3 regions of the Citrobacter tructae genome follow, and region 3 is predicted to be linked to each of the others. Evidence: predicted binding sites of a transcription regulator. Region 3 holds the regulator's gene; each other region holds the start of a gene.
The links. Region 3 encodes PurR, which represses purine synthesis genes. Its sites were predicted from a motif close to CANGCAAACGTTTGCNTG; they were not measured.
Positions count from the first base shown of each region.

Region 1: the regulator PurR is predicted to act here: its motif matches at 5,642-5,659, upstream of carA (glutamine-hydrolyzing carbamoyl-phosphate synthase small subunit).
Region 2: the regulator PurR is predicted to act here: its motif matches at 5,876-5,893, upstream of tusA (sulfurtransferase TusA).

Region 1 is NZ_CP038469.1:2,642,599-2,652,301, forward strand. Features, by position in the region: gene caiE (carnitine operon protein CaiE) at 1-413, shown strand, start outside; gene caiF (carnitine metabolism transcriptional regulator CaiF) at 488-883, opposite strand; gene carB (carbamoyl-phosphate synthase large subunit) at 1,159-4,383, opposite strand; gene carA (glutamine-hydrolyzing carbamoyl-phosphate synthase small subunit) at 4,402-5,550, opposite strand; gene dapB (4-hydroxy-tetrahydrodipicolinate reductase) at 6,007-6,828, opposite strand; gene rihC (ribonucleoside hydrolase RihC) at 7,002-7,916, opposite strand; gene ispH (4-hydroxy-3-methylbut-2-enyl diphosphate reductase) at 7,982-8,932, opposite strand; gene fkpB (FKBP-type peptidyl-prolyl cis-trans isomerase) at 8,934-9,383, opposite strand; gene lspA (signal peptidase II) at 9,471-9,703, opposite strand, start outside.
Region 2 is NZ_CP038469.1:3,686,641-3,696,343, reverse strand. Features, by position in the region: gene ftsY (signal recognition particle-docking protein FtsY) at 1-1,051, opposite strand, end outside; gene rsmD (16S rRNA (guanine(966)-N(2))-methyltransferase) at 1,202-1,798, shown strand; gene E4Z61_RS18310 (DUF1145 family protein) at 1,788-2,063, shown strand; gene E4Z61_RS18305 (DUF2500 domain-containing protein) at 2,108-2,467, opposite strand; gene E4Z61_RS18300 (lysoplasmalogenase) at 2,609-3,235, shown strand; gene zntA (Zn(II)/Cd(II)/Pb(II) translocating P-type ATPase ZntA) at 3,311-5,509, shown strand; gene tusA (sulfurtransferase TusA) at 5,571-5,816, opposite strand; gene E4Z61_RS18285 (7-cyano-7-deazaguanine/7-aminomethyl-7-deazaguanine transporter) at 5,986-6,651, shown strand; gene E4Z61_RS18280 (DcrB family lipoprotein) at 6,724-7,281, shown strand; gene E4Z61_RS18275 (MFS transporter) at 7,285-8,502, opposite strand; gene E4Z61_RS18270 (AI-2E family transporter) at 8,639-9,688, shown strand.
Region 3 is NZ_CP038469.1:798,933-808,635, forward strand. Features, by position in the region: gene E4Z61_RS04365 (putative bifunctional diguanylate cyclase/phosphodiesterase) at 1-45, opposite strand, end outside; gene E4Z61_RS04370 (putative pterin-binding protein) at 63-557, opposite strand; gene E4Z61_RS04375 (monooxygenase) at 913-1,221, opposite strand; gene E4Z61_RS04380 (RluA family pseudouridine synthase) at 1,365-2,063, shown strand; gene mdtK (multidrug efflux MATE transporter MdtK) at 2,108-3,481, opposite strand; gene E4Z61_RS04390 (riboflavin synthase subunit alpha) at 3,699-4,346, shown strand; gene cfa (cyclopropane fatty acyl phospholipid synthase) at 4,389-5,537, opposite strand; gene punC (purine nucleoside transporter PunC) at 5,823-7,028, opposite strand; gene punR (DNA-binding transcriptional activator PunR) at 7,140-8,051, shown strand; gene purR (HTH-type transcriptional repressor PurR) at 8,069-9,094, opposite strand; gene cydH (cytochrome bd-I accessory subunit CydH) at 9,392-9,481, shown strand; gene E4Z61_RS04420 (MFS transporter) at 9,658-9,703, shown strand, end outside.

The DNA.
Region 1 (9,703 bases), 1.8 Mb from region 3:
GCATCATGCATGGTTACTGCGACACCGATACCATCGTGCATGAAAATGGGCACATTGGACACGGCGCGATCCTGCACGGTTGCGTGGTTGGCAGGGATGCGCTGGTCGGCATGAACAGCGTCATTATGGACGGCGCGTTCATTGGCGAAGAGAGCATTGTCGCCGCCATGAGCTTTGTTAAAGCCGGGTTTACCGGTGAGGCAAGGCAACTTCTGGTCGGTTCACCTGCTCGCGTACTACGCGAAGTCACAGACCAGGAGCTGCACTGGAAGCGGTTGAATACCAAAGAGTATCAGGATCTTGCGGTCCGCTGTCGGGCAGGGTTACGCGAAACGCAGCCATTAACACAGGTTGATGAAAACCGCCCGCGCCTGAAAGGCACGACAGAGGTAAAACCGAAGTCAGCATCGTAAATTCATGCCGGATGGCGCTTACCCACTCTACAAAGTGTCTTGTTGTAGCCTGGAGCCATCCGACAAATCAGGCACTATCGACGCATACTTTTTGACAGCATCATCTGCCATTTCTGCTCACGGTTAAGCTCTGTTGGGGGAACAGCTGACAGACGTGGCGTTTTCGCCACACTCAATTTTTTTTCCTGCATACCGTGGTTCAATCGGCGATAAAGCTGAGGATCAATACTCACAACTTTCACCAGACGCTGGCACTGACATCCGCGACCCGCAAGTTGATTGGGGATCATCTTAACTTCACAAACTATTTCGCTCACTTCCGAAAGAATATAAGAGAGCGTATTGATCGCTTTGCAATGTTCAATATCGAACTGACGGGAAATCTCTTTTGCCGTCACCCAACGATCTTCTGCCATGATCCAATCAGAAATTAACAAATAAAGCGGTCTTTCAACATATTCTTCACACATAAGCACACCATTTCACAAATTAAAAATCTGGCTACGGCTTGTCAGGAATTAATAAAAACAAAGCCATATTAAAATTGTGTATATAGGGGATAGTATGCGACTTAAATATTGATTAGTGTGAGCAATATCGCGCTTATTACATTGAAAATGTGTTTATAGAACCCTATTTCCACCAAGAATGACCTGATTGAATAAAAAAACGGTTTCTTTACAGAAACCGTTTCGAATTATATTGAAAGTCCGGTTAACGCAAGAATTACCGGACCTTCTGTTTATTACTTTTTGATCTGCGCGTGCATTTCCTGTACGGAGATCACTTTCTCAGTGGCATCCGCATTCAGCGCCATCGCCGTGGCGAAACCGCCGTTCAGCGTGGTGTCGTAATGCACTTTATACTGCAGCGCACTGCGGCGAATCAGCTTGGAGTCTTCAATCGCCTGACGACCTTCGGTGGTGTTGATGATGTAGGTATACTCGCCATTCTTGATACGGTCCTGAATGTGCGGACGACCTTCATGCACTTTGTTCACCAGACGTGGGTTGATGCCCGCTTCGCCCAGCACAATCGCCGTACCGTGCGTCGCATCCAGCTCGAAACCAAACTTCAGCAATTTCGCCGCCAGGTCAACCACGCGCTCTTTATCGCCTTCACGAACGGAGAGCAGCGCGCGGCCCTGTTTCTTCATGGTAGAGCTGCTACCCAATTGCGCCTTAGCGAACGCTTCCGCGAAGGTGCGACCCACGCCCATTACTTCCCCGGTAGAGCGCATTTCTGGCCCTAACAGCGGGTCAACGCCCGGGAATTTGTTGAACGGTAGCACCACTTCTTTGACCGAGTAGTACGGCGGGATAACCTCTTTAGTCACGCCCTGCTGTGTCAGCGTTTGTCCTGCCATCACGCGCGCCGCCACTTTTGCCAGCGGTACACCGGTGGCTTTAGAAACGAACGGTACGGTACGAGCCGCACGTGGGTTGACTTCAATCAGGTAAACTTCGTTGTTCTTCACCGCAAACTGCACGTTCATCAGACCGCGCACCTGCAGTTCGAAGGCCAGTTTCTGCACCTGCTGGCGCATCACATCCTGAATTTCCTGGCTCAGCGTGTAGGCTGGCAGGGAACATGCTGAGTCACCGGAGTGCACGCCAGCTTGTTCGATGTGCTCCATGATGCCGCCAATCAGCACCATTTCGCCGTCGCAGATAGCATCAACGTCGACTTCAATCGCGTCGTCTAAGAAGCGGTCCAACAACACGGGGGCGTCGTTAGAGACGCTGACCGCAGTCTGGAAGTAGCGACGCAGGTCGGCTTCGTCGTAGACGATTTCCATCGCGCGGCCACCGAGAACGTAAGACGGTCGCACCACCAGCGGGTAGCCAATCTCTTTTGCCTTCTCAACAGCCATTTCAATGGCGGTGACAGTGGCGTTAGCCGGTTGTTTCAGCTTCAGACGATCAACCGCCTGCTGGAAACGTTCGCGGTCTTCGGCGCGGTCAATCGCGTCCGGGCTGGTGCCGATAACCGGTACACCAGCGGCTTCCAGCGCACGCGCCAGCTTCAGCGGGGTCTGCCCGCCGTACTGGACGATAACGCCTTTCGGCTTCTCGATGCGCACGATTTCCAGCACATCTTCGAACGTTACCGGTTCGAAGTACAGACGGTCTGAGGTGTCGTAGTCGGTAGAAACCGTTTCCGGGTTACAGTTGACCATGATGGTCTCGTAACCGTCTTCACGCAGTGCCAGAGAAGCGTGTACGCAGCAGTAGTCAAACTCGATGCCCTGACCGATACGGTTCGGACCACCGCCCAGCACCATAATTTTGTCACGATCCTGCGTCGGGTTCGCTTCACACTCTTCTTCATACGTGGAGTACATGTAGGCGGTGTCGGTGGAGAATTCCGCGGCGCAGGTATCCACACGCTTGTAAACCGGGTGCAGCTTATACTGTTCGCGCAGTTTACGGATTTCCGCTTCACGCACGCCCGCCAGCTTCGCCAGACGCGCATCGGCAAAGCCTTTACGCTTAAGCAGGCGCAGGAAGTCAGCGTCGAGTCCGGTAATACCGACTTCGGTCACTTTCTCTTCCAGGCGCACCAGCTCTTCTATCTGCACCAGGAACCAGCGGTCGATATTGGTCAGGTTGAACACGCCGTCAACAGACAGACCGGCGCGGAAAGCATCGGCGATGTACCAGATACGCTCGGCGCCCGCATCCTTCAGCTCACGGCGAATTTTGGTCAGTGCTTCCGGGTCATCAAGGCTCACTTTCGGGTCAAAACCGGTCGCGCCCACTTCCAGACCGCGCAGCGCTTTCTGCAGGGATTCCTGCTGCGTGCGGCCAATCGCCATTACTTCGCCGACCGATTTCATCTGCGTGGTCAGACGGTCGTTAGCACCGGCAAATTTTTCGAAGTTAAAGCGAGGGATTTTGGTCACAACGTAGTCGATAGACGGTTCGAACGATGCCGGGGTGCGTCCACCGGTGATGTCGTTCATCAGCTCATCGAGGGTGTAACCGACCGCCAGTTTCGCCGCCACTTTGGCAATCGGGAAACCGGTCGCTTTCGAGGCCAACGCTGAAGAGCGGGACACGCGCGGGTTCATCTCGATAACAATCAGACGACCGTTTTTCGGGTTCACCGCAAACTGCACGTTAGAACCGCCAGTCTCTACGCCGATTTCACGCAGTACCGCCATCGAGGCGTTACGCATGATTTGATATTCTTTGTCAGTCAGCGTCTGGGCTGGTGCCACGGTGATGGAGTCACCGGTATGAATGCCCATGGCGTCAAAGTTTTCGATCGAGCAGACGATGATGCAGTTGTCGTTTTTATCACGCACCACTTCCATCTCGTACTCTTTCCAGCCAATCAGCGACTCATCAATCAACAGCTCTTTGGTTGGGGAAAGATCCAGACCGCGTTCGCAAATTTCTTCGAACTCTTCACGGTTATAAGCGATCCCACCGCCAGTGCCGCCCATGGTGAAGCTAGGTCGGATGATGCACGGGAAACCCACGTCAGCGGCAACTGCCAGCGCTTCTTCCATGGTATGGGCGATGCCAGATCGCGCGGTGTCGAGGCCAATTTTCTTCATCGCGATATCAAAGCGACGACGGTCTTCTGCTTTATCAATCGCATCAGCCGTGGCACCAATCATGGTCACGCCGAACTCGGCCAGTACGCCCTGACGCTCCAGTTCCAGCGCGCAGTTCAACGCAGTCTGGCCCCCCATGGTCGGCAGTACCGCATCCGGACGCTCTTTCTCAATGATTTTGCGTACCACTTCCCAGTGAATCGGCTCGATGTAGGTGGCATCGGCCATTTCAGGGTCGGTCATGATGGTCGCCGGGTTGGAGTTGACCAGAATAACGCGGTAACCCTCTTCACGCAGGGCTTTACATGCCTGTGCGCCGGAATAGTCAAACTCACACGCCTGGCCGATAACAATCGGACCCGCGCCCAGAATCAGGATACTTTTTATGTCTGTACGTTTTGGCATGGCTCTTTTAACTCCTGATTATTTCGCGGACTGACGGTATTGCTCAATAAGCTCGATAAAGTGGTCGAACAGCGGCGCTGCATCGTGCGGACCCGGACTCGCTTCAGGGTGGCCCTGGAAGCTGAACGCCGGTTTATCGGTACGATGAATCCCTTGCAGGGTGCCGTCGAACAGTGACTTGTGGGTCACGCGCAGGTTGGCAGGCATGGAGGCTTCATCGACCGCAAAACCATGGTTCTGCGCGGTGATCATCACTGTGTTGTTATCAATATCTTTTACCGGATGGTTACCGCCGTGGTGGCCGAACTTCATCTTGATGGTCTTCGCACCGCTCGCCAGCGCCAGTAGCTGATGGCCGAGGCAGATACCAAATACCGGGATATCGGTTTCGAGGAATTTTTGAATCGCGGCAATCGCATAATCACACGGTGCCGGGTCGCCTGGACCGTTGGACAGGAAGATCCCGTCCGGATTCAGCTTCAGCACGTCTTCTGCGGAGGTCTTCGCAGGCACAACCGTCAGGCGGCAGCCGCGATCCACCAGCATACGCAGAATGTTGCGTTTCGCACCAAAATCGTAGGCCACGACGTGGAACGACAGCTCTTCTTCGGACTTCGCTTCCGGCAGTTCCCCTGCCAGCGTCCAGCTCCCCTGCGTCCAGTTATACGGTTCTGTCGTGGTAACTTCTTTTGCCAGATCCATGCCGTTCAGGCCCGGGAAGGCTTTCGCTTTTTCCAGCGCCAGCGCCGCATCCAGGCTATCGCCTGCGACGATGCAGCCGTTTTGAGCGCCCTTCTCACGCAGCAGACGGGTCAGCTTACGGGTATCAATATCGGCAATCGCCACAATGTTATGGCGCTTCAGGTAAGCAGAGAGGTCTTCGGTATTGCGGTAGTTGCTGGCAATCAGTGGCAGGTCACGGATGACCAAGCCTTGCGCATGTACCTGGGAGGATTCTGCATCGGCTTCATTGGTGCCGACATTGCCGATATGAGGATAAGTAAGAGTGACGATTTGGCGGGAATAGGAAGGATCAGTGAGGATTTCTTGATAACCGGTCATTGAAGTATTGAAAACGACTTCCCCAACCGCCGAACCTGTTGCCCCAATGGCCCGACCGTGAAACTGGGTTCCGTCTTCCAGAACCAATAGCGCTGACTTAATCAAAACACCCTCCAGAGAATATTCACTCACTTTATTTGCATATTAATTCATTAACACGTCATGAATCAATGCAAATTTGCTTACCTATGGATTTCTGGCAAACGGCGGCATTCTAGAGACAGCCCGGATAAAAGTCTACCCAAAAGGGCAATTTTTATTATTATTTTACGCCACTGAGGTTAATCATGCGATTTAACAGGCAAAAAGATCAGCTAAGTAAAGGTAGAAAACGCTTGCGGAACGCAAACAGTGTTAAAAAGAGAACGACCCTGAGAAAAAGTGGACCATTTGGTCAAAATTCACATTAAAGCAACAAAAAACACCAACAAAACATTGTAAAACATGAAACTAAGTAGAAAATAACATCTGAACAATAAAAATAAAAGGGCAATAAAATATTGCCCCATGTAATCAACTAATTACGATTACCATAACCACATCACGAAGGGTAATTAAATCTTATAAATTGCGTAAATCAAGCACATCACGCATATCAAAAAGACCATTTGATTTAGATTTTAACCAAAGAGCCGATCTCACCGCACCGTTAGCAAACGTCATACGGCTGGAGGCTTTGTGCGTAATCTCAATACGTTCGCCAATATCAGCGAACATCGCGGTATGTTCCCCGACGATGTCACCTGCTCGCACCGTGGCAAAGCCGATCGTGCCAGGTACGCGCTCACCGGTATAGCCCTCACGTGAGTAGACGGCACAGTCCTTCAAATCTTTATCCAGTGCCCCGGCAATCGCCTCCCCCATCGCTAACGCGGTGCCTGACGGCGCATCCACTTTATGACGGTGATGGGCTTCGATAATTTCGATATCGGTATAATCCCCCATCACTTTCGCCGCTTTTTCCAGTAGTTTCAGCATGACGTTAACACCCACGCTAAAGTTAGCGGCGAAAACGATGCCAATCTCCTGCGCGGCATCGCGAATAGCCTGTTTGCCCGCCTCATCAAAACCTGTAGTGCCAATGACCATCCCTTTGCCATGCTGACGGCAAAACGCAAGATGTGTCAGCGTGCCTTCCGGACGGGTAAAATCGATGAAAATATCAAAATCATCTTTAATCGCCTCAAGGCTGCTTTGCACGGTAACGCCCGTCTTCCCGGCTCCCGCTAACTCCCCCGCATCGCTGCCCAGCAGCGAAGACCCTTCGCGCTCCAGCGCTGCACCGAGCTGTACGCCATCCATGCCGAGGGTGGCCTGAATCAACTGACGCCCCATGCGTCCTCCGGCTCCCGCGATGGCAACGCGGATTTGTGCATATTGCATAGCTATTCTCTTTTGTTAATTTTACGTAAATCGTTTTCAGAGTAACCAGCGTATCGCTGCGCCGCCAGCCGAAAACGTCGATAATTAGAATTTAATGATAAACAGGGAGAGATATCAGTAAAAGACATGACACTACGGAATAAGCAGCATCATATCGTTATATCGTGCAGACATCAGGGTGCCAGCGACATCACGTGAGCAACCCACTGTTGAAAACCTTCTACATTCAGCCCCAGCGCCACCTGTGCATTTGCCGGTTGACCAAGTCGACCTTCAATATCCACCACCGTCGTACCCGACGTATATTCCCCCTGCGTTTCTACTGCCACAAAGCACGGCTTCATTGTGAACAGATCCGGGCGGACCAACCAGGCAATGGCGCAGAGATCGTGCATGCGCAATCCCGTATTCATACTACCGCTACGATAATGGCTAAACAGCGCGTGCAGCATTTTTCCCGTCTGATTAAGTTGTGACAATGTCGCCAGATACTCCGGCGCGAGCATCGCCTGGTTAGTGACATCCAGGCCACACATCACAATCTCCAGCCCGCTCTGGAAGACTTTCGCAGCAGCCTCAGGGTCGATTGCAATGTTAAATTCCGCGTTTGGCGTAAAGTTACCACGCCCGGCAGAGCCACCCATCATCACCAGGCGGCGAATATTGAATACGCATTCAGGATAATGGATCAGCAGCAACGCAATATTCGTCAAGGGGCCAATCGCCACCAGCGTAACAGGCTGCGGGGCGTGCATCAGCACGTCGCGAATAGCCTGGAAGGCGGGTTTTGCCATCGGTTGGCGATCGTGTTCGACAAAATCATATCCTGCCATGCCGGACTCACCGTGCACAGAAGCCGCATCGCGCAGCGGTCGCACCAGCGGCATGGATGCCCCCTGCGCCAGCGGAATATCCGCATTCCAGAAATGCAGCAACTGCAACGCATTGCGGGTGGTTTTTTCCACCGAAACATTGCCCGCTACTGTGGTCATCAGTTGCAGATCCAGCTCAGGGGCAAACAGCGCAGCGGCAATGGCGGCGGCATCATCAATGCCAGGATCGGTATCAAGAATGATCGGTAAGCGCATGGTTTCTCCAAAAAAAATGCCAGACGTTAGGTCTGGCATCTTCTCATAATAGGTAAGTGAAAGTTTTACTCTACTTCACGAACATCCACACGCAGCTCTTTAGGCACTTCGAAAACAATGTTCTCTTCGCGTCCTTCCAGTGGAACAGGTTCTCCACCACCAAACTCCTGCAGACGAGTAATCACGTTCTGCACCAGAATATCCGGAGCAGAAGCGCCAGCGGTCACGCCGACACATGCCGCGTCTTTCACCCACAACTCCTGGATATCAGTGGCATCGTCGATCAGGTATGCTGCCTTGCCCATACGCTGAGCCAGCTCGGCCAGACGGTTGGAGTTAGAGGAGTTTTTCGAACCGACCACCAGAACCACATCAGCTTGTTCCGCCAGCGCACGGACAGCTTCCTGACGGTTAGTGGTGGCATAGCAGATATCGTCTTTGCGTGGCCCGACAATTTTCGGGAAACGGTTACGCAGTGCGTCAATTACGTCAGAGGTGTCGTCCACGGAGAGCGTGGTCTGCGTCATAAACGACAGCTTCGCTTCGTTTTTAACGTCCAGCGTCCGCACATCATCCGGTGATTCAACCAGGTACATGCCCCCTTGCGGGTTGCTGTACTGGCCCATCGTGCCTTCAACTTCCGGGTGTCCGGCGTGACCAATCAGAATCGACTCTTCTCCACGACGGCTGGCGCGGGCGACTTCCATATGTACTTTGGTCACCAGCGGGCAGGTTGCATCAAAGACCGTGAGATCTCGGCCTTTGGCTTCGTTACGCACAGCCTGAGACACACCGTGGGCAGAGAAGATCAGGATCGCACCGTCCGGCACTTCACTGATTTGCTCGATAAAAATCGCCCCGCGCTCGCGCAGGCTATCCACCACATAGCGGTTATGCACCACCTCATGGCGGACATAAATCGGCGCGCCGTAAATAGCCAGCGCGTTTTCCACAATGCTGATAGCGCGGTCTACGCCGGCGCAAAAACCGCGCGGGTTGGCCAACAGGATCTGCATTTTACGCCTCCAGTGCCGGTTCGACTTCCAGCACTTCAATATCAAAATGAACGGTATGCCCGGCCAGCGGATGGTTGAAGTCAACCGTGATCGAGTCACCGTTGATTTCGCGGATCACGCCTGGCATCTCACTGCCGTCCATTGCGGTAAAGAGCATGATTGCGCCAATTTCTGGCTCACCCGCGTCCATAAACTCCCGACGCGAGAAATACTGAATGAGATCCGGGCTTGATACGCCAAAAGCAGCGTCCGGCTCCAGAGCAAAAGTGGTTTTATCGCCCTCCTTTAACCCCAGCAAATGTTGCTCCAGTCCTTCAGACAGAGAACCGTCGCCCAGGCGAAACAGCGCAGGCTTGCCGTTATTGCGGGTTGACTCTGCGGTGGAGCCATCGTCGAGCTTTAAAGTGAAGTGCACCAGCACCGCACTGTTACTCTGTACTGATTTAGACATGCAGATTGCTCACATAGTGTGCCCGAAGGCGAAAAGGTCGATAAAACTGTAGGCCGGATAAGGTGTAAACACCCCATCCGGCATTTTTTATGCGGCTTTTTGCTCTTTCGACGGTAAGAAGCCTTCCAGCACGATCAACGCCGCACCGATACAGATCGCCGTATCGGCCAGGTTGAATGTCGCGAAATGCCAGTCACCGACGTAAAAGTCAATCATATCAACCACGAAGCCGTGCCACAGGCGGTCAAACAGGTTGCCCAATGCTCCGCCAATGATTAACGCATACGCGATGTTATTCAGCTTCTGCGTCGCCTTCGAGC
Region 2 (9,703 bases), 2.0 Mb from region 3:
TACGCTGACCCCAGACCTGCAGCTGCTCGACCGCCGCCGCACGGAAGGTATCGCCCGCCGCCAGCATCACCGATTTACCCTGCTGCTCGAACTGACGCGCCAGCTTGCCGATGGTGGTGGTTTTTCCCACGCCGTTGACGCCAACCATTAAGATAACAAATGGCGTCTTGCCATCAACATTCAGCGGTTCATCAACCTTCGCCAGAATCTCGCCCATTTCATCTTTCAGCAGACCATACAACGCTTCTGCATCTTTGAGCTGCTTGCGGCTGGCACCTTCTGTCAGGTTCGCAATGATCTTACGGGTAGTTTCCACACCGACATCGGCGATCAGCAGCTGTTCTTCCAGCTCTTCAAACAGATCATCGTCGATCTTTTTACCGCGGAACAGACTGATAAATCCGGAACCGAGATTTTCTTTGGTTTTCAGCAGGCTGCGTTTCAGGCGCGCAAAGAAACCTTCTTTGGTCGGTTTTTCCTGCTCCTGAACCACCTCTTCTTCTGCCGACTCTTCTACAGCAGGTTCTTCTACCGGCACAACCATGACGGCTTCTTCAGCAGCCTCGGCAGCCAGCGCCTGCGCTTCCAGCTCTTCGTCGGTCAGTTGCGGTTCGTTTTCCGCTTCTTCTTCAACTGCTTCAACAATTTCAACGGTTTCCGCTTCGGCCTGCCACTCTTGAGCAGAAATTTCTTCGGCTTTCACCTCTTCCGGCAACGGTAATTCTTCGTGTTCGATAACCGCCGCTGGCGCGGGAACGTCAACAACCGGCTCAACTTCCGGCTGCGGTTGCTCGGCAACAGGTTCCGGCTCAGGCTGCAGTTTTTCGATTTCCGCAACCTGTTCAGTGACTTCCACGACTTCGGCAGCAAAGGCTTCCGTTTCTGCTTCGCTATGGGTTTCCTGTACGCGCGGCTGTTCCTCAACGACGGCTGTTTCTTCAGCAACCGGTTGTTGTTCTTCGTTTTTTAGTTCTGTCTCGTTTTCCGGTGCCTGCTCTTTTTGACCAAAGCCCAGCCAGGAAAAAAAGCCACGTTTTTTCTCTTTCGCCATTTGCGACTACACTCCCCGCTGTTGCTTCATGGCACAGCGTCAACGCTATGTACATAGCAGCTAAAAAAATGATGAAATAGTCTATCACTTAACTTAACTCACATCACCGCCTGGAATGACATGCTATAGGCGGATTGAGCAATAATTGAAATGAAAAAACCGAATCACTCAGGCAGCGGCCAGATCCGCATTATTGGCGGGCAATGGCGCGGCCGTAAACTCCCGGTTCCGGACAGCCAAGGTCTGCGACCAACCACCGACCGTGTCCGCGAAACGCTCTTTAACTGGCTGGCCCCGGTGATGGTCGATGCCCACTGCCTCGACTGCTTTGCCGGCAGCGGTGCGTTGGGGCTGGAAGCACTCTCCCGTTATGCGGCAGGCGCAACGCTGCTGGAAATGGATCGGGCGGTGTCTCAGCAGCTACAAAAAAATCTCGTCACGCTGAAGGCAAATCACGCCCGCGTCGTCAACACCAATACGCTGGCGTTTCTGGCTCAGGCAGGTACACCGCATAATGTGGTGTTTGTCGATCCGCCATTTCGTAAAGGATTACTGGAAGAAACATTAACTCTTCTGGAAACGAATGGCTGGCTGGCAAACGAGGCGTATATTTACGTTGAGAGCGAAGTCGAAAACGGCCTGCCGCCGGTTCCGGTTAACTGGTCGTTGTACCGCGAAAAAGTGGCAGGCCAGGTCGCCTATCGCCTGTATCAACGTGAAGCACAAGGAGAACGCCATGCTGATTAATCTGGGACGCTTGCTGATGCTGTGCGTCTGGGCATTTTTACTGCTCAATCTTTTTCAGCCCTTTCCGCGCCCGCTCAATATATTCGTTAACGTGGCGCTAGTGTTTATGGTGCTGATGCACGGCATGCAGTTAGCGCTGCTGAAATCAACCATGCCGAAAGACGGACCACAGATGACCACCGGCGAGAAAGTGCGTATTTTTCTGTTCGGCGTATTTGAGTTGCTGGTCTGGCAGAAGAAAATTAAGGATCAGTTGAAGAAGTAACCGTGATGCCGGATGGCGGCTGACGCCATTTCCGGCCTACTCATCTATGGTTGCGCGCTAAATCCCTCAAAACGCGACCCTCTGTAACTCAGCGTGCCTTTATCGCCGACCGTTAGCGCATGGTACTGCTGCGCATCCAGGCGAAACGTCTGCTCCATTCCCCCGCTTTGCGGCTTAAAGCTCGCTTCATAACGCATGCTGGTACCTGCCGGGGTGACTTCCTGCTGACGCGAACGTCTGTCATTAAGTGGTTTTTCCCGTTTATTACTCACCACAACCTGCTTTTGCATCAGCGGCGCGGCATCATTATCTGCTTTTTCCCGTCGCTGCTGGACAAAGCGAAACGACGCGGCGACAACGATTAATGCAATGATAACAATGAAAAAAAGTGGCGGCTTACTCATCTTATTAACCCATCAGAAAATGCGGAAATAAGCATACCCTGCCTGTTATGGTGTTGTCATCTGGCGGTATCGGCCTCTACACTGGACAGAAGAGCCGTAGGCATCCCGCTTACGAAAAAATAACGAATTCAAGGAACTAAGATGCTTTGGTCGTTTATCGCTGTCTGTCTTTCCGCTTGGCTGTTTGTGGATGCATCCTATCGTGGCCCCGTCTGGCAACGCTGGGTCTTTAAACCCCTGACGTTATTACTCCTGCTGCTGCTGGCCTGGCAGGCACCAATGTTTAACGCCATCAGCTATCTGGTGCTGGCCGGTCTGCTTGCCTCTCTGCTCGGCGATGCGCTGACGCTGTTGCCGCGTCAACGCCTGCTGTACGCCGTGGGCGCGTTTTTCCTGTCGCATTTGCTCTATACCATCTACTTCGCCAGCCAAATGACGATGTCGTTCTTCTGGCCTCTGCCGCTGGTGCTGCTGGTGTTGGGTACCCTGCTGATCGCCGTAATCTGGACGCGACTGGAAGAACTGCGCGTCGCCATATGCACCTTTATCGGCATCACCCTGATGATGGTCTGGATGGCAGGCGAACTGTGGTTCTTCCGCCCAACCAGCCCGGCGCTATCGGCATTTATGGGGGCCTCATTGCTGTTCATCGGCAATATTGTCTGGCTGGGCAGTCATTATCGTTACCGCTTCCGCGCCGATAACGCGATTGCCGCCGCCTGCTACTTCGCGGGCCATTTCCTGATTGTGCGTTCGCTGTATCTTTAAAAACGCTTGACTCTGGAGTCTACTCCAGAGTGTATCCTCCGGTTAATACGAAATGATTATCAACCGGAGGATGCCATGTCGACGCCTGATACTGATGGCAAAAAAGCCCCACAATTTTCTGCATTCAAGCTTGCTCCTGCGCCGCAAAAGGTTGATGACTGCTGCTGTGAAGGCAGTTGCTCAACGCCCGCGCCCGTTTCCGAGACCGTGGACGGCACTCGCTATACCTGGAAAGTATCAGGCATGGATTGCGCCGCCTGCGCGCGTAAAGTTGAAAATGCCGTCCGCCAGGTCAGCGGCGTAAACCAGGTCCAGGTGCTGTTCGCCACCGAAAAACTGGTGGTCGATGCCGGGAGCGATATCCGCCAGCAAATAGAAAACGCAGTGCAAAAGGCAGGTTACACTCTGCGCGATGAGCTGGCGCCGGAAGCCGCCCCCGAGTCACGCTTTAAAGAAAATCTGCCGCTGATTTCGTTGATCATCATGATGGCGATTAGCTGGGGTCTGGAGCAGTTCAATCATCCCTTTGGTCAGATAGCGTTTATCGCCACCACGTTGGTCGGGCTGTATCCCATCGCCCGCCAGGCGCTGCGCCTGATGAAAACCGGCAGCTACTTTGCCATTGAAACGCTGATGAGCGTCGCCGCCATTGGCGCACTGTTTATTGGTGCCACGGCAGAAGCCGCGATGGTGCTGCTGCTGTTTTTAATTGGCGAACGTCTGGAAGGATGGGCCGCCAGCCGCGCCCGCAAAGGGGTCAGCGCGCTGATGGCGCTGAAACCAGAAACCGCGATCCGCCTGCGCAATGGCGAGCGCGAAGAGGTTGCCATTAACACCCTCCAGCCAGGCGATATGATTGAAGTGGCCGCAGGGGGGCGCCTACCTGCCGACGGCAAACTGGTCTCCGGCTTTGCCAGCTTTGATGAAAGCGCCCTGACCGGCGAATCGATCCCGGTCGAACGCGCCACGGGCGATAAAGTCCCGGCGGGTGCCACCAGCGTTGACCGTCTCGTCACGCTTGAAGTCCTGTCTGAACCAGGCGCCAGCGCCATTGACCGTATCCTGAAGCTGATTGAAGAAGCCGAAGAGCGTCGAGCCCCCATTGAGCGATTTATTGACCGTTTTAGTCGGATTTACACCCCGGCCATCATGGCGATCGCCCTGCTGGTCACTCTCGTACCACCGCTGCTGTTTGCCGCCTCCTGGCAGGAATGGATTTATAAAGGGCTGACTCTGCTGCTTATTGGTTGCCCGTGTGCATTGGTTATCTCAACACCTGCGGCGATCACCTCCGGGCTGGCGGCGGCAGCACGCCGTGGCGCGCTGATTAAAGGTGGTGCCGCGCTGGAACAACTGGGCAGAGTGACTCATGTAGCATTCGATAAAACCGGTACCCTGACCGTGGGTAAGCCACGCGTAACGGCTATTCATCCGGCGAGCGGTATCAGCGAGTCCGAACTGCTGGCGCTGGCGGCGGCGGTTGAGCAAGGTGCCACGCACCCGCTGGCCCAGGCGATTGTCCGCGAAGCACAGACCCGCGAATTGACCATCCCGGCAGCTCAGGCACAGCGTGCGCTGGTCGGCTCAGGCATCGAAGCACAGGTCAACGGCGAGCAGGTGCTGATTTGTGCTGCGGGCAAACAGCCTGCCGAAGCTTTTGCCGGGCGAATAAGCGAGCTCGAAAGCGCAGGGCAAACGGTGGTACTGGTGCTGCGCAACGATGTGGTACTCGGCGTGCTGGCCTTACAGGATACGCTGCGTGACGATGCCCTTAGTGCCATTAGCGAGCTTAACCAGTTGGGCGTGAAAGGCGTGATCCTGACCGGTGATAACCCACGTGCAGCGGCAGCGATTGCCAGTGAGTTGGGTCTGGAATTCAAAGCAGGCCTGCTACCGGAAGATAAAGTCCGGGTGGTCACCAGCCTGAACCAACAGTCGCCGCTGGCGATGGTCGGTGACGGGATCAACGACGCACCGGCAATGAAAGCGGCTACCATCGGCATTGCAATGGGAAGCGGCACCGACGTCGCGCTGGAAACGGCAGACGCCGCCCTGACCCATAACCGCCTGCGCGGTCTGGTGCAAATGATCCAACTGGCACGCGCCACCCATGCCAATATTCGTCAAAACATTGCCATTGCGCTGGGTCTGAAGGGGATTTTCCTGATAACCACGCTGCTGGGGATCACCGGATTGTGGCTGGCGGTGCTGGCAGATACCGGTGCGACGGTGCTGGTGACTGCCAACGCGCTGCGGTTGTTGCGTAAAGGATAGTTTTTTGCCGGATGGCGGCACTGCCTCATCCGGCCCACGTTTGGTGCGTCTTCTGGCCAGATTACTGGCCTTTACGCACCAAATAGCGGTACGGCAGAGAGTCGGTCTCTTTGGCCACCAGCTCATGTTCCATAAACGTACAAAAGCCGGGAATGTCGCGGGTTGTCGCCGGATCGTCCGCGACAATCAGCAGCGTTTCACCGGCCTGCATGCCGCGCACAGTTTTACGCACCATCATCACCGGTTCCGGGCAGCGCAGCCCCTGGGCATCAAGGGTATGGTCGGGAGAGGTAAACAAATCGCTCATCGTTGTCTCGTTCAATAAAAAACGGCGTTATTTTACGCTCTGTTGCTCAGTAAGCCAATCAGGTTAACGATTGCGTGAAAAACAACCATTGCAAAGCAGCATTAAAGCAGTATCATGCGTCCGTTTTATTGGGTTCCCTCACCCCAATTGTTTACTAAAAAGGTACAATATGACTCCGTTTACACAAACTCAGCGCGTAAAAGCGTTGTTCTGGCTATCGCTATTTCATCTACTGGTGATCACTTCCAGTAACTATCTGGTGCAACTACCGATCACCATCTTCGGTTTCCACACCACATGGGGGGCCTTTAGCTTTCCGTTTATTTTCCTCGCCACCGACCTGACTGTACGCATTTTTGGCGCACCGCTGGCGCGACGCATCATTTTTGCCGTCATGATCCCCGCACTGTTGATTTCGTATGTGGTTTCCGCGCTATTTTATATGGGGTCCTGGCAGGGGTTCGATGCGCTGCTGCACTTTAACCTATTTGTCGCCCGTATCGCCGCCGCCAGTTTTATGGCCTACGCACTGGGACAAATTCTGGATGTGCATGTCTTTAACCGCCTGCGTCAGAACCGTCGCTGGTGGCTCGCCCCTACCGCGTCCACGCTGTTTGGCAACATCAGCGATACGCTGGCCTTCTTCTTTATCGCCTTCTGGCGTAGCCCGGATGCCTTTATGGCCGAGCACTGGATGGAAATCGCGCTTGTCGATTACTGTTTCAAGGTGCTGATCAGTATTATTTTCTTCCTGCCGATGTACGGCGTGTTGCTGAATATGTTACTGAAAAGGCTGGCAGATAAATCTGAAATCGCTGCATTGCAGACGAGTTAAAGGTTCATTTTCCGAGTTGTGATAAGATGGACGAATGAGCCGTTATGGCCGTTTATCGAAAGGAAGAAGTCAATGCGCAATCTGGTTAAATATGTCGGTATTGGCCTGCTGGTTATGGGGCTTGCGGCCTGTGATAATAGCGATACAAAAGCGCCAGCCGAAGGTGCTGCTGCAGAAAGTAACGCAGCCGGACAACCGGTCAGCCTGCTGGACGGCAAACTCAGTTTTTCTCTGCCAGCGGATATGACCGATCAGAGCGGTAAGCTAGGCACTCAGGCCAACAATATGCACGTTTATTCTGACGCAACCGGCCAGAAAGCGGTGATTGTGATTGTCGGTGATGACACCAGTGAAGATCTGACTGTACTGGCAAAACGCCTGGAAGATCAACAGCGTAGCCGTGACCCGCAGTTGCAGGTCGTCACCAACAAGTCAATTGAGCTGAAAGGCCATACTCTTCAGCAATTAGACAGCATCATCTCCGCCAAAGGCCAGACCGCATACTCTTCCGTGGTGCTGGGTAAAGTGGACAATCAACTGCTGACCCTGCAGATCACGCTGCCTGCTGACGATCAGCAGAAAGCGCAGACGACCGCAGAAAACATCATTAACACGCTGGTTATCCAGTAACAGTTAAGATGATGACACGGCCTCCGCAGATTCCTCCGGGGGCCGTTTTTTTAACCGCCAAGTCAGTAATAACGCCACCGCTACCAGTCCGGCTGCCGCCAGATAGATAATCGGCACACCCGCCCACGTCATCACCAGCCCCGCCAGCGGCCCGGTAACCCCCAGCGAGAGATCCATAAATACCGTATAGGTTGCCAGCGCAGCGCCCTGATTCTGCTGTGGCACCGCTTTTACTGCGACCACGCCCAGCGCTGGGAACACCAGTGAGAATCCCGCGCCAGCCAGCAGAACGCCCACTTTCGCCATCCACGGCATGGATGCCATCCCCACCAACAGCAGCCCGACAATCTCCACGCAAAAGCAGATCATCGCCACATTTAGCCCACCTAATCGATTGATACCGTTTGGGAATAACAGGCGAGTCCCGACAAACGTACAGCTGAACAGCGTCAACGCAAATGCCGCACCGTCCCAGCCTTTGGCGTCATAAAACAGAGTGATAAAGGTGGCGATCACCCCAAAACCGGCAGAAGCCAACGCTAACGCCATCCCGTACAGCCAGACGCGCCCGAGCACCGCGCGAAACGGCATCGGTTTACCCTTGCTGGCCTTCACCGTCGGGCGCGGCAGCGCCAGCAATATCGCCAACAGCGCCACAGCCATAATGGTCAGCGCCAGTCCCTGCAATCCACCCCAGGCATAACACAGCACACCCAGCGGCGCACCGATCGCCATCGCCCCGTAGGTGACGATGCCGTTCCATGAAATCACCCGCCCAATGTGCATTGAGCCAACCACACCCACGCCCCACAGCGTTGAACCGGTACCGGCAAAACTTTGCCCAATCCCCAGAATCACGCGCCCGAGGCACAGCAACAGCAAACTCGCCATCGGCCAACCGCTGGACGATCCCGCCAGTAAATAACCCAAGCCACTTAAGAAACAGCCGCACAGACCGAACACGACAATCTTTTTCGGCCCCAAAAGATCGGCATATCGACCCGCATGCGGGCGACTCAATAACGTAGCGAAATACTGCAGGCTGATAACCAGCCCGGCCCAGAAAGCGCTAAAACCCATAACATCATGGACATAGCCGGGCAACACCGCGAGCGGTAAGCCGATGGTCAGGTAGCTGGCGAAGTTAAACATCACCACCGAGACAATGCGCAGATTGAGACGTAATCCGTTAAGCGCCGGATCAGCGACGGGTTCGGGCATGGAGGGTCACCACATTTTTACAACATTGTTTCATTTCTATCATGTTGCCGAACAGAAATCAGCAGCCAGATTAGGAATATCAGCCGCAAGCCAGCCACTACACTTAATGCAAAACGCAAAAAGAAAGGAAGAACACATGACAAACGCTCAACCTGATAAAACAGGTTTGCATATTTTACTCAAATTGGCCGCCCTGGTTGTTATCCTCGCGGGTATTCACGCGGCTGCTGATATTATTGTACAACTGCTGCTGGCCCTCTTTTTTGCCATCGTGCTGAACCCACTGGTCACTTGGTTTATTCGCCGGGGACTAGGTCGTCCGATTGCCATTACGCTGGTGGTGGTGGTGATGTTGTTCGTTCTTACCGCGCTGGTGGGCGTCCTCGCATCTTCAATCACTGAATTCATGGATATGCTGCCGAAGTACAACAAGGAGCTGACGCGCAAGGTCCTGTATGTGCAAGAGATGGTGCCCTTTCTTAACCTGCACATGTCGCCAGAACGCCTACTGCAACGTATCGACTCCGACAAGCTGATGACCTTCACAACCACGCTGATGACCGGGCTTTCCGGCGCAATGGCAAGCGTCTTCCTGCTGGTAATGACAGTGGTGTTTATGCTGTTTGAGGTGCGCCATGTTCCTTACAAAATGCGCTTTGCGCTGAATAATCCACAGATCCATATTGCGGGTCTACATCGTGCATTGAAGGGTGTATCTCACTATCTGGCGCTAAAAACATTGCTCAGCTTATGGACCGGGGCTATCGTCTGGCTGGGGCTGGCGCTGATGGGTATTCAGTTTGCTCTGATGTGGGGCGTGCTGGCGTTCCTGCTAAACTATGTGCCCAATATTGGCTCCGTTATTTCCGCCGTACCGCCGATGCTCCAGGCGTTGCTGTTCAACGGCATTTACGAATGCGTGCTGGTAGGCGCGCTGTTCCTGGTGGTGCATATGGTGATTGGCAATATCCTCGAGCCGCGCATGATGGGGCATCGCCTGGGATTGTCGACGCTTGTCGTCTTCCTTTCCTTGCTGGTGTGGGGATGGCTGCTCGGCCCGGTCGGCATGCTGCTTTCCGTGCCGCTCACCAGCGTGTGTAAAATCTGGATGGAAACCACCAAAGGCGGCAGCAAGCTGGCAATTTTGTTGGGCCCCGGCAGACCGAAAAGTCGATTACCGGGATAAACTTGCAAAAGGGAT
Region 3 (9,703 bases):
AGATATAAAAAGAAAAAATATAATTCCAGCCAGTATTCTGTTCATGATGTTCCTCTGAACGTCTACTCAATATCCATTCTATTGACCTGCCATGCCGATCGTGAATAATAAATCTGATTATTCAGTTCAGGTATGCTGTCATAGGGATAAACAATAAATAACGGGCCTTTATCACGGATGCGCATATATTTTCCGTTGATTTTTAAAGCAAGGATAACATTGTATTTCTTAAAATCATTGAGTGGGATAACAGTGGTGTAGTCATTGAGTGCGGTGACCTTTACGACAGTACCGTTAGCCCCAACATAATCCATCAGTTTTTGCAATGGAATACCCGTAAAGGTAGTGCGTCCATTGTACCAGGGAGAGGTTGTCTGGAAGGTGACCATGCCCAGTTTTTCAAGGCTGGCGATATCAAAAACGGCTTTCCCGTCTTCATTTGTATTTTCTATATTACCAGAAAGGGTTAAAAGGACTTTACCGGCAGGTTTGGAAACTTCACCCGCCCAGACCTGGGTGGAGACCACAAAGCTTAACAACATGACAATTAAACGCATTCTAACCTCACCAGACTACCGGATGTAAAAGAATTATAATTTAGATATCATGCTATTTATATATGCTGCCTGGTAATTATTGATGTAATAAGTACCTCCATACTTTAATTCATTAAAATCAATGAGTTAGTTTTACCTTGTTTTTTAATTATAATAGAAAAAGGTACGGCTATTATTTGAATTACGCTAAATTTTATTGTGTTTGTACAAAAACAAACCACCTGTTTAACCCGTGTGAATTAACACGCACGAATATAAGGGTTTATTTTTTGCAGGCACAGGGCTGCTGTTACAACCCTGACCATCTTAGACTTCAATCGTGTGCTGTGTAGCAAATCATCGAGACCTGGCTTTGTTACTCAACCTGTCCGTGGTTAATGCGCGTTAACGGCTCGTTGACATCGAAGATTTTGAAATTTACGTTTTCCACGCCCAGCAGCTTCAGACGGGCGGTATGCTTTTTGACATATGCCAGCGCGGTTTCTTTGTTTTGGAACAGATAGATGCCGCCGGCTTCCTGATTTTCTTCGTTTTCTGTCCAGATTTTCCAGATGAAACCGGGCTCCTGGTTAATGGACTCAGCTAGGTCGACAAGCTGACGTGACATCTCTGCACCAAACGGACCCTGAAAATCAAAGTGCAACTGCAATAGTGTGTTCGACATAACTCCTCCATGGAAAACGCTGATGTGGGTAAGCCTCTATCTTATTTTTAATTTATTGCACAATAAACTGCAAAGTCTCGCTAATTCGCCAGTTGGATGAAAATTCGTTATGATCCGCTCCCGCACTCTATCCTGGCAGCCTGATGTCTACCATTATTGATACCTTTATCGCTCCGCCGTGCCATGACGAGATAGAGATCCTCTATCAGGACGATCACCTGCTCCTCATCAACAAGCCCACAGGGCTGCTGAGTCTGTCGGGGAAAAATCCACAAAACCTGGATTCGGTACATCACCGGCTGGTTCAAATTTACCCCGGCTGTACACTGGTTCATCGGCTGGATTTTGGTACGTCCGGGCTGATGGTGATTGCTCGCAACAAGGCGATCAATGCCGCGCTGTGCCAGCAGTTCAGCCAGCGTGCTGTCACCAAGGTGTATAGCGCTTTGCTATGCGGACATCTGGACAATGATGAAGGGATGATAGACGCCGCCATTGCCAAAGATCCGGCGCTGTTCCCGCTGATGTCGATATGCGCCGTCAAGGGTAAGCCCGCACGATCCCGCTATCGGGTCGTCGAGCGCGTGCATCACTCGCTGGAAGACGGGACGTTACTGCCGTTAACGCGGGTACAGCTTTTCCCCGAAACTGGTCGCACCCATCAGTTACGTATTCACTGTCAGTATCTGGGACACGCTATCTGGGGGTGCGATCTGTATGGTGGTCGTTTATTGCCTGGCACTGAACTGACGCCGCGACTGATGTTGCACGCCAGCGAGTTGCATTTTAAACATCCCGTCAGCGAAAAGTGGATTAACGCGCAGAATGCCAGTCCGTTCTGAACACGTTAGAGAGAATAGCCGCCGGACGGCGGCTAATGTGGGGGTTATCGCGCAGCGCGTTGTAAAATGATAGCGGACGGCTGGCGTTGCAGGTAGCGCATACGCAGCATCATAAGGACTGCGGCAGAGGTCAGACCGATAATAAAGCCTATCCAGAAACCAGCGGGTCCCATGCGGTCAACCACCAAGTCGGTCAGCGCAAGAATGTACCCACTCGGCAAACCCAGAACCCAATATGCTGTCAGGGTGATAAAGAAAATGGAGCGCGTATCTTTATACCCACGCAGGATACCGCTGCCAATAACCTGAATCGAGTCTGATATCTGATACACGGCGGCCAGCAACATGAGCTGTGCCGCCAGCGTCACGACTTCAGGATTATTGTTGTAGAGTAGGGCGATTTGCTCACGCAATGTCACGGTAAAGACTGCGGTCATCACCGCCATGCAAACACCGACGCCTAACCCCGTTCTTGCCGCAGTTTGCGCGTCAAGCGTTGAACCTTGGCCCAAACGATAACCGACGCGAATAGTCACGGCGGCTGCCAGCGACATCGGCAGGACGAACATTAACGAGCTAAAGTTCAGCGCGATCTGGTGTCCGGCGACGTCAACGATCCCCAGTGGGGAGACCAGCAATGCCACCACGGCAAATAACGTCACTTCAAAGAATAACGCCAGAGCAATCGGTAAGCCCAGTTGGATTAGGCGCTTCATTACTGCGGTATCTGGCTTCTGGAAGCCAGTTACGTTGCGAATGTCACGCATCGAACGCGCACGTTTGACGTAGGAAAGCATGGCGATAAACATCACCCAGTACACCGCAGCGGTGGCTACGCCGCAGCCTACGCCGCCGAGTTCTGGCATGCCAAAGTGACCATAGATGAAAATGTAGTTAACAGGAATGTTCACCAACAGACCAAGAAAACCCATCACCATCGCCGGTTTGGTTTTGGCCAGACCTTCACACTGGTTACGGGCAACCTGGAAGAATAAATAGCCCGGCGCGCCCCACAACAGCGCGCGCAAATAACCTACGGCTTTATCGGCCAGCGCCGGATCGATGTTATGCATGGAGCGGATAATGTACCCCGCGTTCCACAGTACCACCATGATCAGCACGGAAACGCTGCCCGCCAGCCAGAAACCCTGGCGTATTTGATGGGCAATGCGATCGCGGCGACCAGAGCCATTAAGTTGCGCAATAACCGGCGTCAGAGCCAGCAGGAGACCGTGACCAAAAAGAATGGCCGGGAGCCAGATGGAGGTCCCGATAGCAACGGCGGCCATGTCCGTCGCACTGTATCCGCCCGCCATGACGGTATCGACGAACCCCATTGCGGTTTGGGCGATTTGCGCAAGAATCACCGGAATTGCCAGAGCTAATAACTGACGCGCTTCAATTACATACTTTTGCACGTTTACACCATTATATTGTTGTTATTTGAGAGACTAAAAAAGCCGCCTTATAGGGCAGCAAGAAGAAAATACAGGGGAAATTGCAGTCTATTGTAGCGAGGAATACGTAATTCTCCAGTGAAAAAACAGGTGGGGGCGGTGCATTGCTGGCAACCGCAATTTTCACCTGCTATTGTGCTCAGCAGAGATGTCTTAATTACGTTCAGGAGTTAGAGGTATGTTTACGGGTATTGTGCAGGGCACCGCGAAACTGGTGTCTGTTGATGAAAAACCAAATTTTCGCACGCATGTAGTGGAGTTACCTGAATACATGCTGGATGGGCTGGAGACGGGCGCATCGGTGGCACACAATGGTTGTTGTCTGACGATAACCGAAATTAACGGCAACCAGATAAGCTTTGATCTGATGAAAGAAACGCTGCGTATTACCAATCTGGGCGACCTGAAGGTCGGGGATTTGGTCAACGTTGAGCGTGCGGCTAAATTCAGCGATGAGATTGGCGGACACTTAATGTCGGGTCATATTATGACCACCGCCGAGGTGTCGAAAATTCTGACCTCCGAGAATAATCGGCAGATATGGTTCAAGGTCCAGGATACGTCGCTGATGAAATACATCCTGTATAAAGGATTTATCGGTATTGATGGCATCAGCCTGACGGTCGGTGAAGTGACGCCGACGCGCTTTTGCGTGCATCTGATCCCGGAAACGCTGGAGCGTACGACGCTTGGCAAGAAAAAGCTGGGCGCACGGGTTAATATCGAAATCGACCCGCAAACGCAGGCGGTTGTGGATACCGTTGAGCGCGTGCTGGCCGCGCGAGAAAGCGCGATCAGCAACATCACCGGTGAGGCTGGGGCCTGAGTCATGATGAAAAGCCCCCGTCGCGAACGGGGGCCGAAAGAACTAGCGTGGAACGCGCAGGCCGTGTTCCACACCGCGAGAGAAAACCACCTGCCAAAGCTGAATATCACGTGCGCGAAACGCACCGGCACAGGCGTTGAGGTAATAACTGAACATGCGTTTAAAACGCTCAGTATAATTATCGGCAATCTCCGGCCAGCTCTCCATGAAACGCTCATGCCAGGCCATCAACGTGGTATCGTAATCCGCACCAAAATTGTGCCAGTCCTCCATCACAAAATGTGACTCGCTGGCGTTGGCAATCTGGCGTACCGATGGTAAACAACCGTTAGGGAAAATGTATTTGTTGATCCATGGGTCAACGTTATTGTCAGTTTTCTTTGAACCGATACTGTGCAGCAAAAACAGACCATCTGGCTTTAAATTGCGATCGACCACATCAAAGTAGGTGTTGTAGTTTTTTGGCCCCACATGCTCAAACATACCGACGGAGACAATGCGGTCAAAGCGGTCGTTCAGGTCGCGGTAGTCCTGGAGTAAAATAGTAACGTCCAACCCTTCACAGCGCGCCTGCGCCAGTTTCTGTTGTTCCGCTGAAATCGTCACGCCCACCACACTCACGCCGTATTGTGCCGCCATAAACTGGGACAGGCCTCCCCAGCCGCAACCAATATCGAGCACGCGCATTCCTGGCTTCAACTGCAATTTCTCGCTAATCATCCTGAGCTTCGCCTGCTGGGCAGCTTCCAGAGTGTCGGCATCTTTCCAGTAGGCGCAGGAATACTGCATATAGGGGTCGAGCATGCGGGTAAAGAGATCGTTGCCAAGATCGTAGTGCTCTTTGCCGACAACCCACGCGCGCTTTTTAGTCTGTAGATTAAACAGACGCGCCGTTGCGATACGGAGAGTATCTTTGAAATGGCGGGGGAGTTGGCTTTCCAGATCTGCGCGTAAGACTTTGGTAAAAAACATATCCAGACGATCGCATTCCCACCAACCATCCATATAGCTTTCACCTAAACCCAGCGAACCTTCTTGTAAAACACGTTTGAAAAAAACGGGGTTTTTAACGCGAATATCCGCCGGCGCAGAACCATTAATCGTAATACCCGCACGGCTCAACAACTCATTAGTGATTCGGTACCAGTCATCATCCGGTACGCTGACGTCTTCTATACACGATGAACTCATAGCTTCTCCATCACTGGTCGGTGATCAGAACCTTAAAACAGCGTAGACGCTTTTTTGGTCTTGTGAGAAATTTCACGGAATTAATCTGTGAATCTATTATCCGACGTAGAACAGAGGAAGGGAGGAACCCTTACCGAAAAGACCATCCATGGTTAAACGGGAACGTGCTTGTTCCCGTTAAGACATAAAAATTATCGTTTTTTTAACAACTGAGAATCAGTATAGGCCTCAATTTTGGGCGATTCAATAGAAAACTGTTAGCCAGCTAATTAATAATTTGTGTTATTAATGTGACTCGCCGTGTGCAACCGTAGACACCTCATCTGCCAGAGAGTCACTTTCTTTCTGCGATTGCATTTTGTAACCCAGCGCGGCCAGTAACACTGTTGATAGCATGACGCTGGTAGTGGTGAACAGCGGCGTGCTGATTAACCACGAAACGATCAAGCTCGCCAGGAAGCATAGACCGAGTTGCAGCGTGTTCTGCAGTGCGGCGGCACGTCCTGTTGCCTGAGGAAAGGGACGTAACGCCTGAGCGACGACAATGGGGTAGATCGCACCGTTCGCTATTGCCATCACGCAGAATGGGATCAGGATTTCGGCCAGTGCAACGTGGTGAATAAAGCCGGTCGCCCAGGTGGCGATAACGCTCACGGCATAAAGGATGAGCAGCCAAGGTAGCAACTGGCGGCCTTCCCATTTTTGCAATGCGGCACGACAGCCGTATCCGCCTATCAAAAAGGCAATAGTTTGTGGCACATAGCTCAGGCCAATGACGGCTGGGCTATAGCCCATCTCGCTCAGGATAAACGGCGAGCCGGTCAGCCAGGCGAAAAAGCTCGCGGAGCAGGCGGCATAAATCAGCACATTGCCACGGTATGTTCTGGAGCGCAGCAGGGTGGCAAAGGTGAGTTTATCCTGACTATCGTCACGCGCTTTTGTCGTCGGCTTCAGGCGCAGGGCCGGTAGCATCAGGATCAAGGTGATTGCAAACAGGGTGGCAAAGATAGCCTGCCAGGAAAAATGCATCAGGATCCAACTGCCTAACAATGGCGCAAGCGCAGGCGATAATCCGACCAGAGGCATAATCGTGGCAAAGATACGGTTAACTTTTTGTGAGGGATAATAATCGGCAACCAGCGCTTGCCAGATGACCGACGCCGCACAAACGCCAACGGCCTGGATAAAGCGCAATACCAGCAAGCCGGTCGCGTTTTCGACCCATAACATACCGAGACTGCCCAGCGCGAAGATGGATAAGCCCAGCAGTAAAATGGGCTTACGACCATAATGGTCGGAGAGAGGCCCCCACAGAAGTTGCGCGACGGCAAAACCAGCTAAGAACAAGCTAAGGCTGGCGCTGACGGCAGACGCAGGGGTTTGCAAATCGGACTGAATAGCCGCAAATGCTGGCAAATACATATCCGTTGCCAGAAAACCGAGCACGCTAAGACCTGCCAGCCAGACTAAAAACCCTTTTCCAGGTTGCATCATCATTTCTCTTTTTAGTAGTAAAACAGTGTCGCTGAGTGTAGTGAGTGTAATTCTTGCTGTGAAACGCTAATATTTGCATACTGATTTCAAATTTTTTGCAGGCAGAGTATGTGGTCGGAATATTCCCTTGAAGTGGTTGATGCGGTTGCGCGTAACGGCAGCTTTAGCTCTGCCGCCCAGGAGTTGCACCGTGTGCCTTCGGCGGTAAGCTATACCGTGCGACAGCTGGAGGAGTGGCTGGCTGTGCCACTTTTTGAACGCCGCCATCGGGATGTGGAATTAACGCCCGCCGGGGCGTGGTTTTTAAAAGAAGGGCGGTCTGTTATCAAAAAAATGCAGATCACCCGTCAGCAATGTCAGCAAATTGCTAACGGCTGGCGCGGGCAGTTGGCGATTGCGGTCGATAATATCGTCCGGCCGGAACGGACCCGGCAGATGATTGTGGATTTCTACCGTCATTTTGATGATGTGGAATTACTCGTTTTTCAGGAGGTGTTTAACGGCGTCTGGGATGCACTGTCAGATGGGCGCGTGGAACTGGCTATTGGCGCGACGCAGGCCATTCCGGTGGGGGGACGTTACACGTTTCGCGATATGGGGATGTTGAGCTGGAATTGCGTGGTAGCGAGCCATCATCCGTTGGCGTCGATGCCCGGGCCGCTCAGCGACGACACGTTGCGCAACTGGCCGTCGCTGGTGCGTGAAGATACTTCGCGCACGCTGCCAAAGCGCATCACCTGGCTGCTGGATAACCAAAAGCGGGTGGTAGTGCCCGACTGGGAGTCATCCGCTACCTGTTTATCGGCGGGGCTATGTGTGGGGATGGTGCCGACGCATTTTTCTAAACCGTGGATCGACAGCGGTAAATGGGTCGCGCTACAGCTTGAGAATCCCTTTCCTGATGCCGCTTGTTGCCTGACCTGGCAGCAGAATGATACCTCGCCTGCGCTGGGCTGGCTGCTGGACTATTTAGGGGACAGCGAAACGCTGAATAAAGAGTGGTTGCGGGAGCCAGAATAAGGCCCCCGCGCAACAGATTAACGACGGTAATCGCGGAACGGGCCGTCTGCAACGGAGCGACGTTCTACCAGGCGCGGATGCACCTCAATTGACTGCGACACTTCGCGCTTATTCACGATACGGTCTAACAGCATGTTAAAGGCTGTTTCACCGAGGGAATCCTTCGGCTGGTGAATAGTGGTTAATGCCGGAGTGAAGAACCGGGCATTACGCACGTTGTCATAACCAATCAGCGACACATCCTGCGGGACGCGTAAGCCCATCTCGTCCGCGGCGCAGAGCGCGCCCATCGCCATGATATCGCCACCACAGAAAACGGCGGTCGGGCGATGTGACTGGGAGAGGATCTGCTGCATGGCGCGATACCCGGATTCAGGCTCAAAATCACCCTGAACAATCCAGTTCTCAGGGACTTTAATCAGCGCTTCTTCCATCGCTTTCATAAAACCAGCCAGACGACCGGCTCCGGTGTTGCGCTCCATAGGACCTGGGATCACGCCAATCTCGCGATGACCGCGCTCAACCAGATAACGACCTGCCATATAGCCGCCTTCAAAGGCGTTATCAATGACCGTATCGGTAAAGTCGGCTTTGGCTTCGCCCCAGTCCATTACCACCATCGGAATATGGCGATACTCTTCGAGCATGGAAAGTAGCGACTCAGGATATTCTGAACACATCACCAGCAGGCCATCCACGCGCTTTTGCGCCATCATGGAGAGATAGGCCTGTTGTTTTTCGAGGCTGTTCCACGCGTTTCCCAGAATCAGGGTGTAGCCTTTCTGGAAACAGTTCTTCTCAACAGCTTCGATAATTTCCGCAAAATAGGCAGCTTCGCTGCTGGTCGCCAGCAAGCCGATTGATTTGGTGTGATTCACCTTCAGGCTGCGCGCTACTGCGCTTGGGGAGTAATGTAACTCTTTAATCGCTGCCCAAACGGCATTGCGCGTCTCTTCCGCGACAAAGCGTGTTTTGTTAATTACGTGTGATACGGTTGTAGTGGAAACGTTTGCTCGCTTCGCCACATCTTTAATTGTTGCCATTACATCTCACTCCAGACCATATCCTAAGCTCCTGAGAATACTCCAGGTAAACGTTTGCCTTACACACCCTTCGCGCAACATCAGGGTTGCGGTACGCCAAGGAAAACGACACGGAACGTCAGGAAGGGGTCAATGGCCGGTACGCTAATTAAGTAAGCGTGGAATTTTGTCTGATCTTAACGAAAAGGGGAAGAGTTAAAAGCAGTTATCAATATAAATCGTGAGAGATTTTTGCTTTCAAGTGTGTAAAAATGCGCAATATCACTTTTTGTGTGGGAATAAAAAGGAGAAAACTTGATGAGCACCGATCTGAAATTTTCGTTAGTCACTACCATTATTGTTCTGGGTTTGATCGTCGCGGGTGGCCTGACCGCAGCGCTGCATTGATTTCCCCGAGGGAGTTAGCTCTCCCTCATCTTTTCCGCTTACTCTTCCTTTTCTATTGTTTGCAAATAAGCAAAAGTCTTTTGCAATTTTGTTAACTTTATTAATTTTGCGATCAGTGTCATGCTTTTGACTCTTAATTTATGTCGTGCCACGGCTCGACGTTACGGAGTCGCGGTATGAAAATCAATTATCCTTTACTAGCGTTGGCAATTGGGGCGTTTG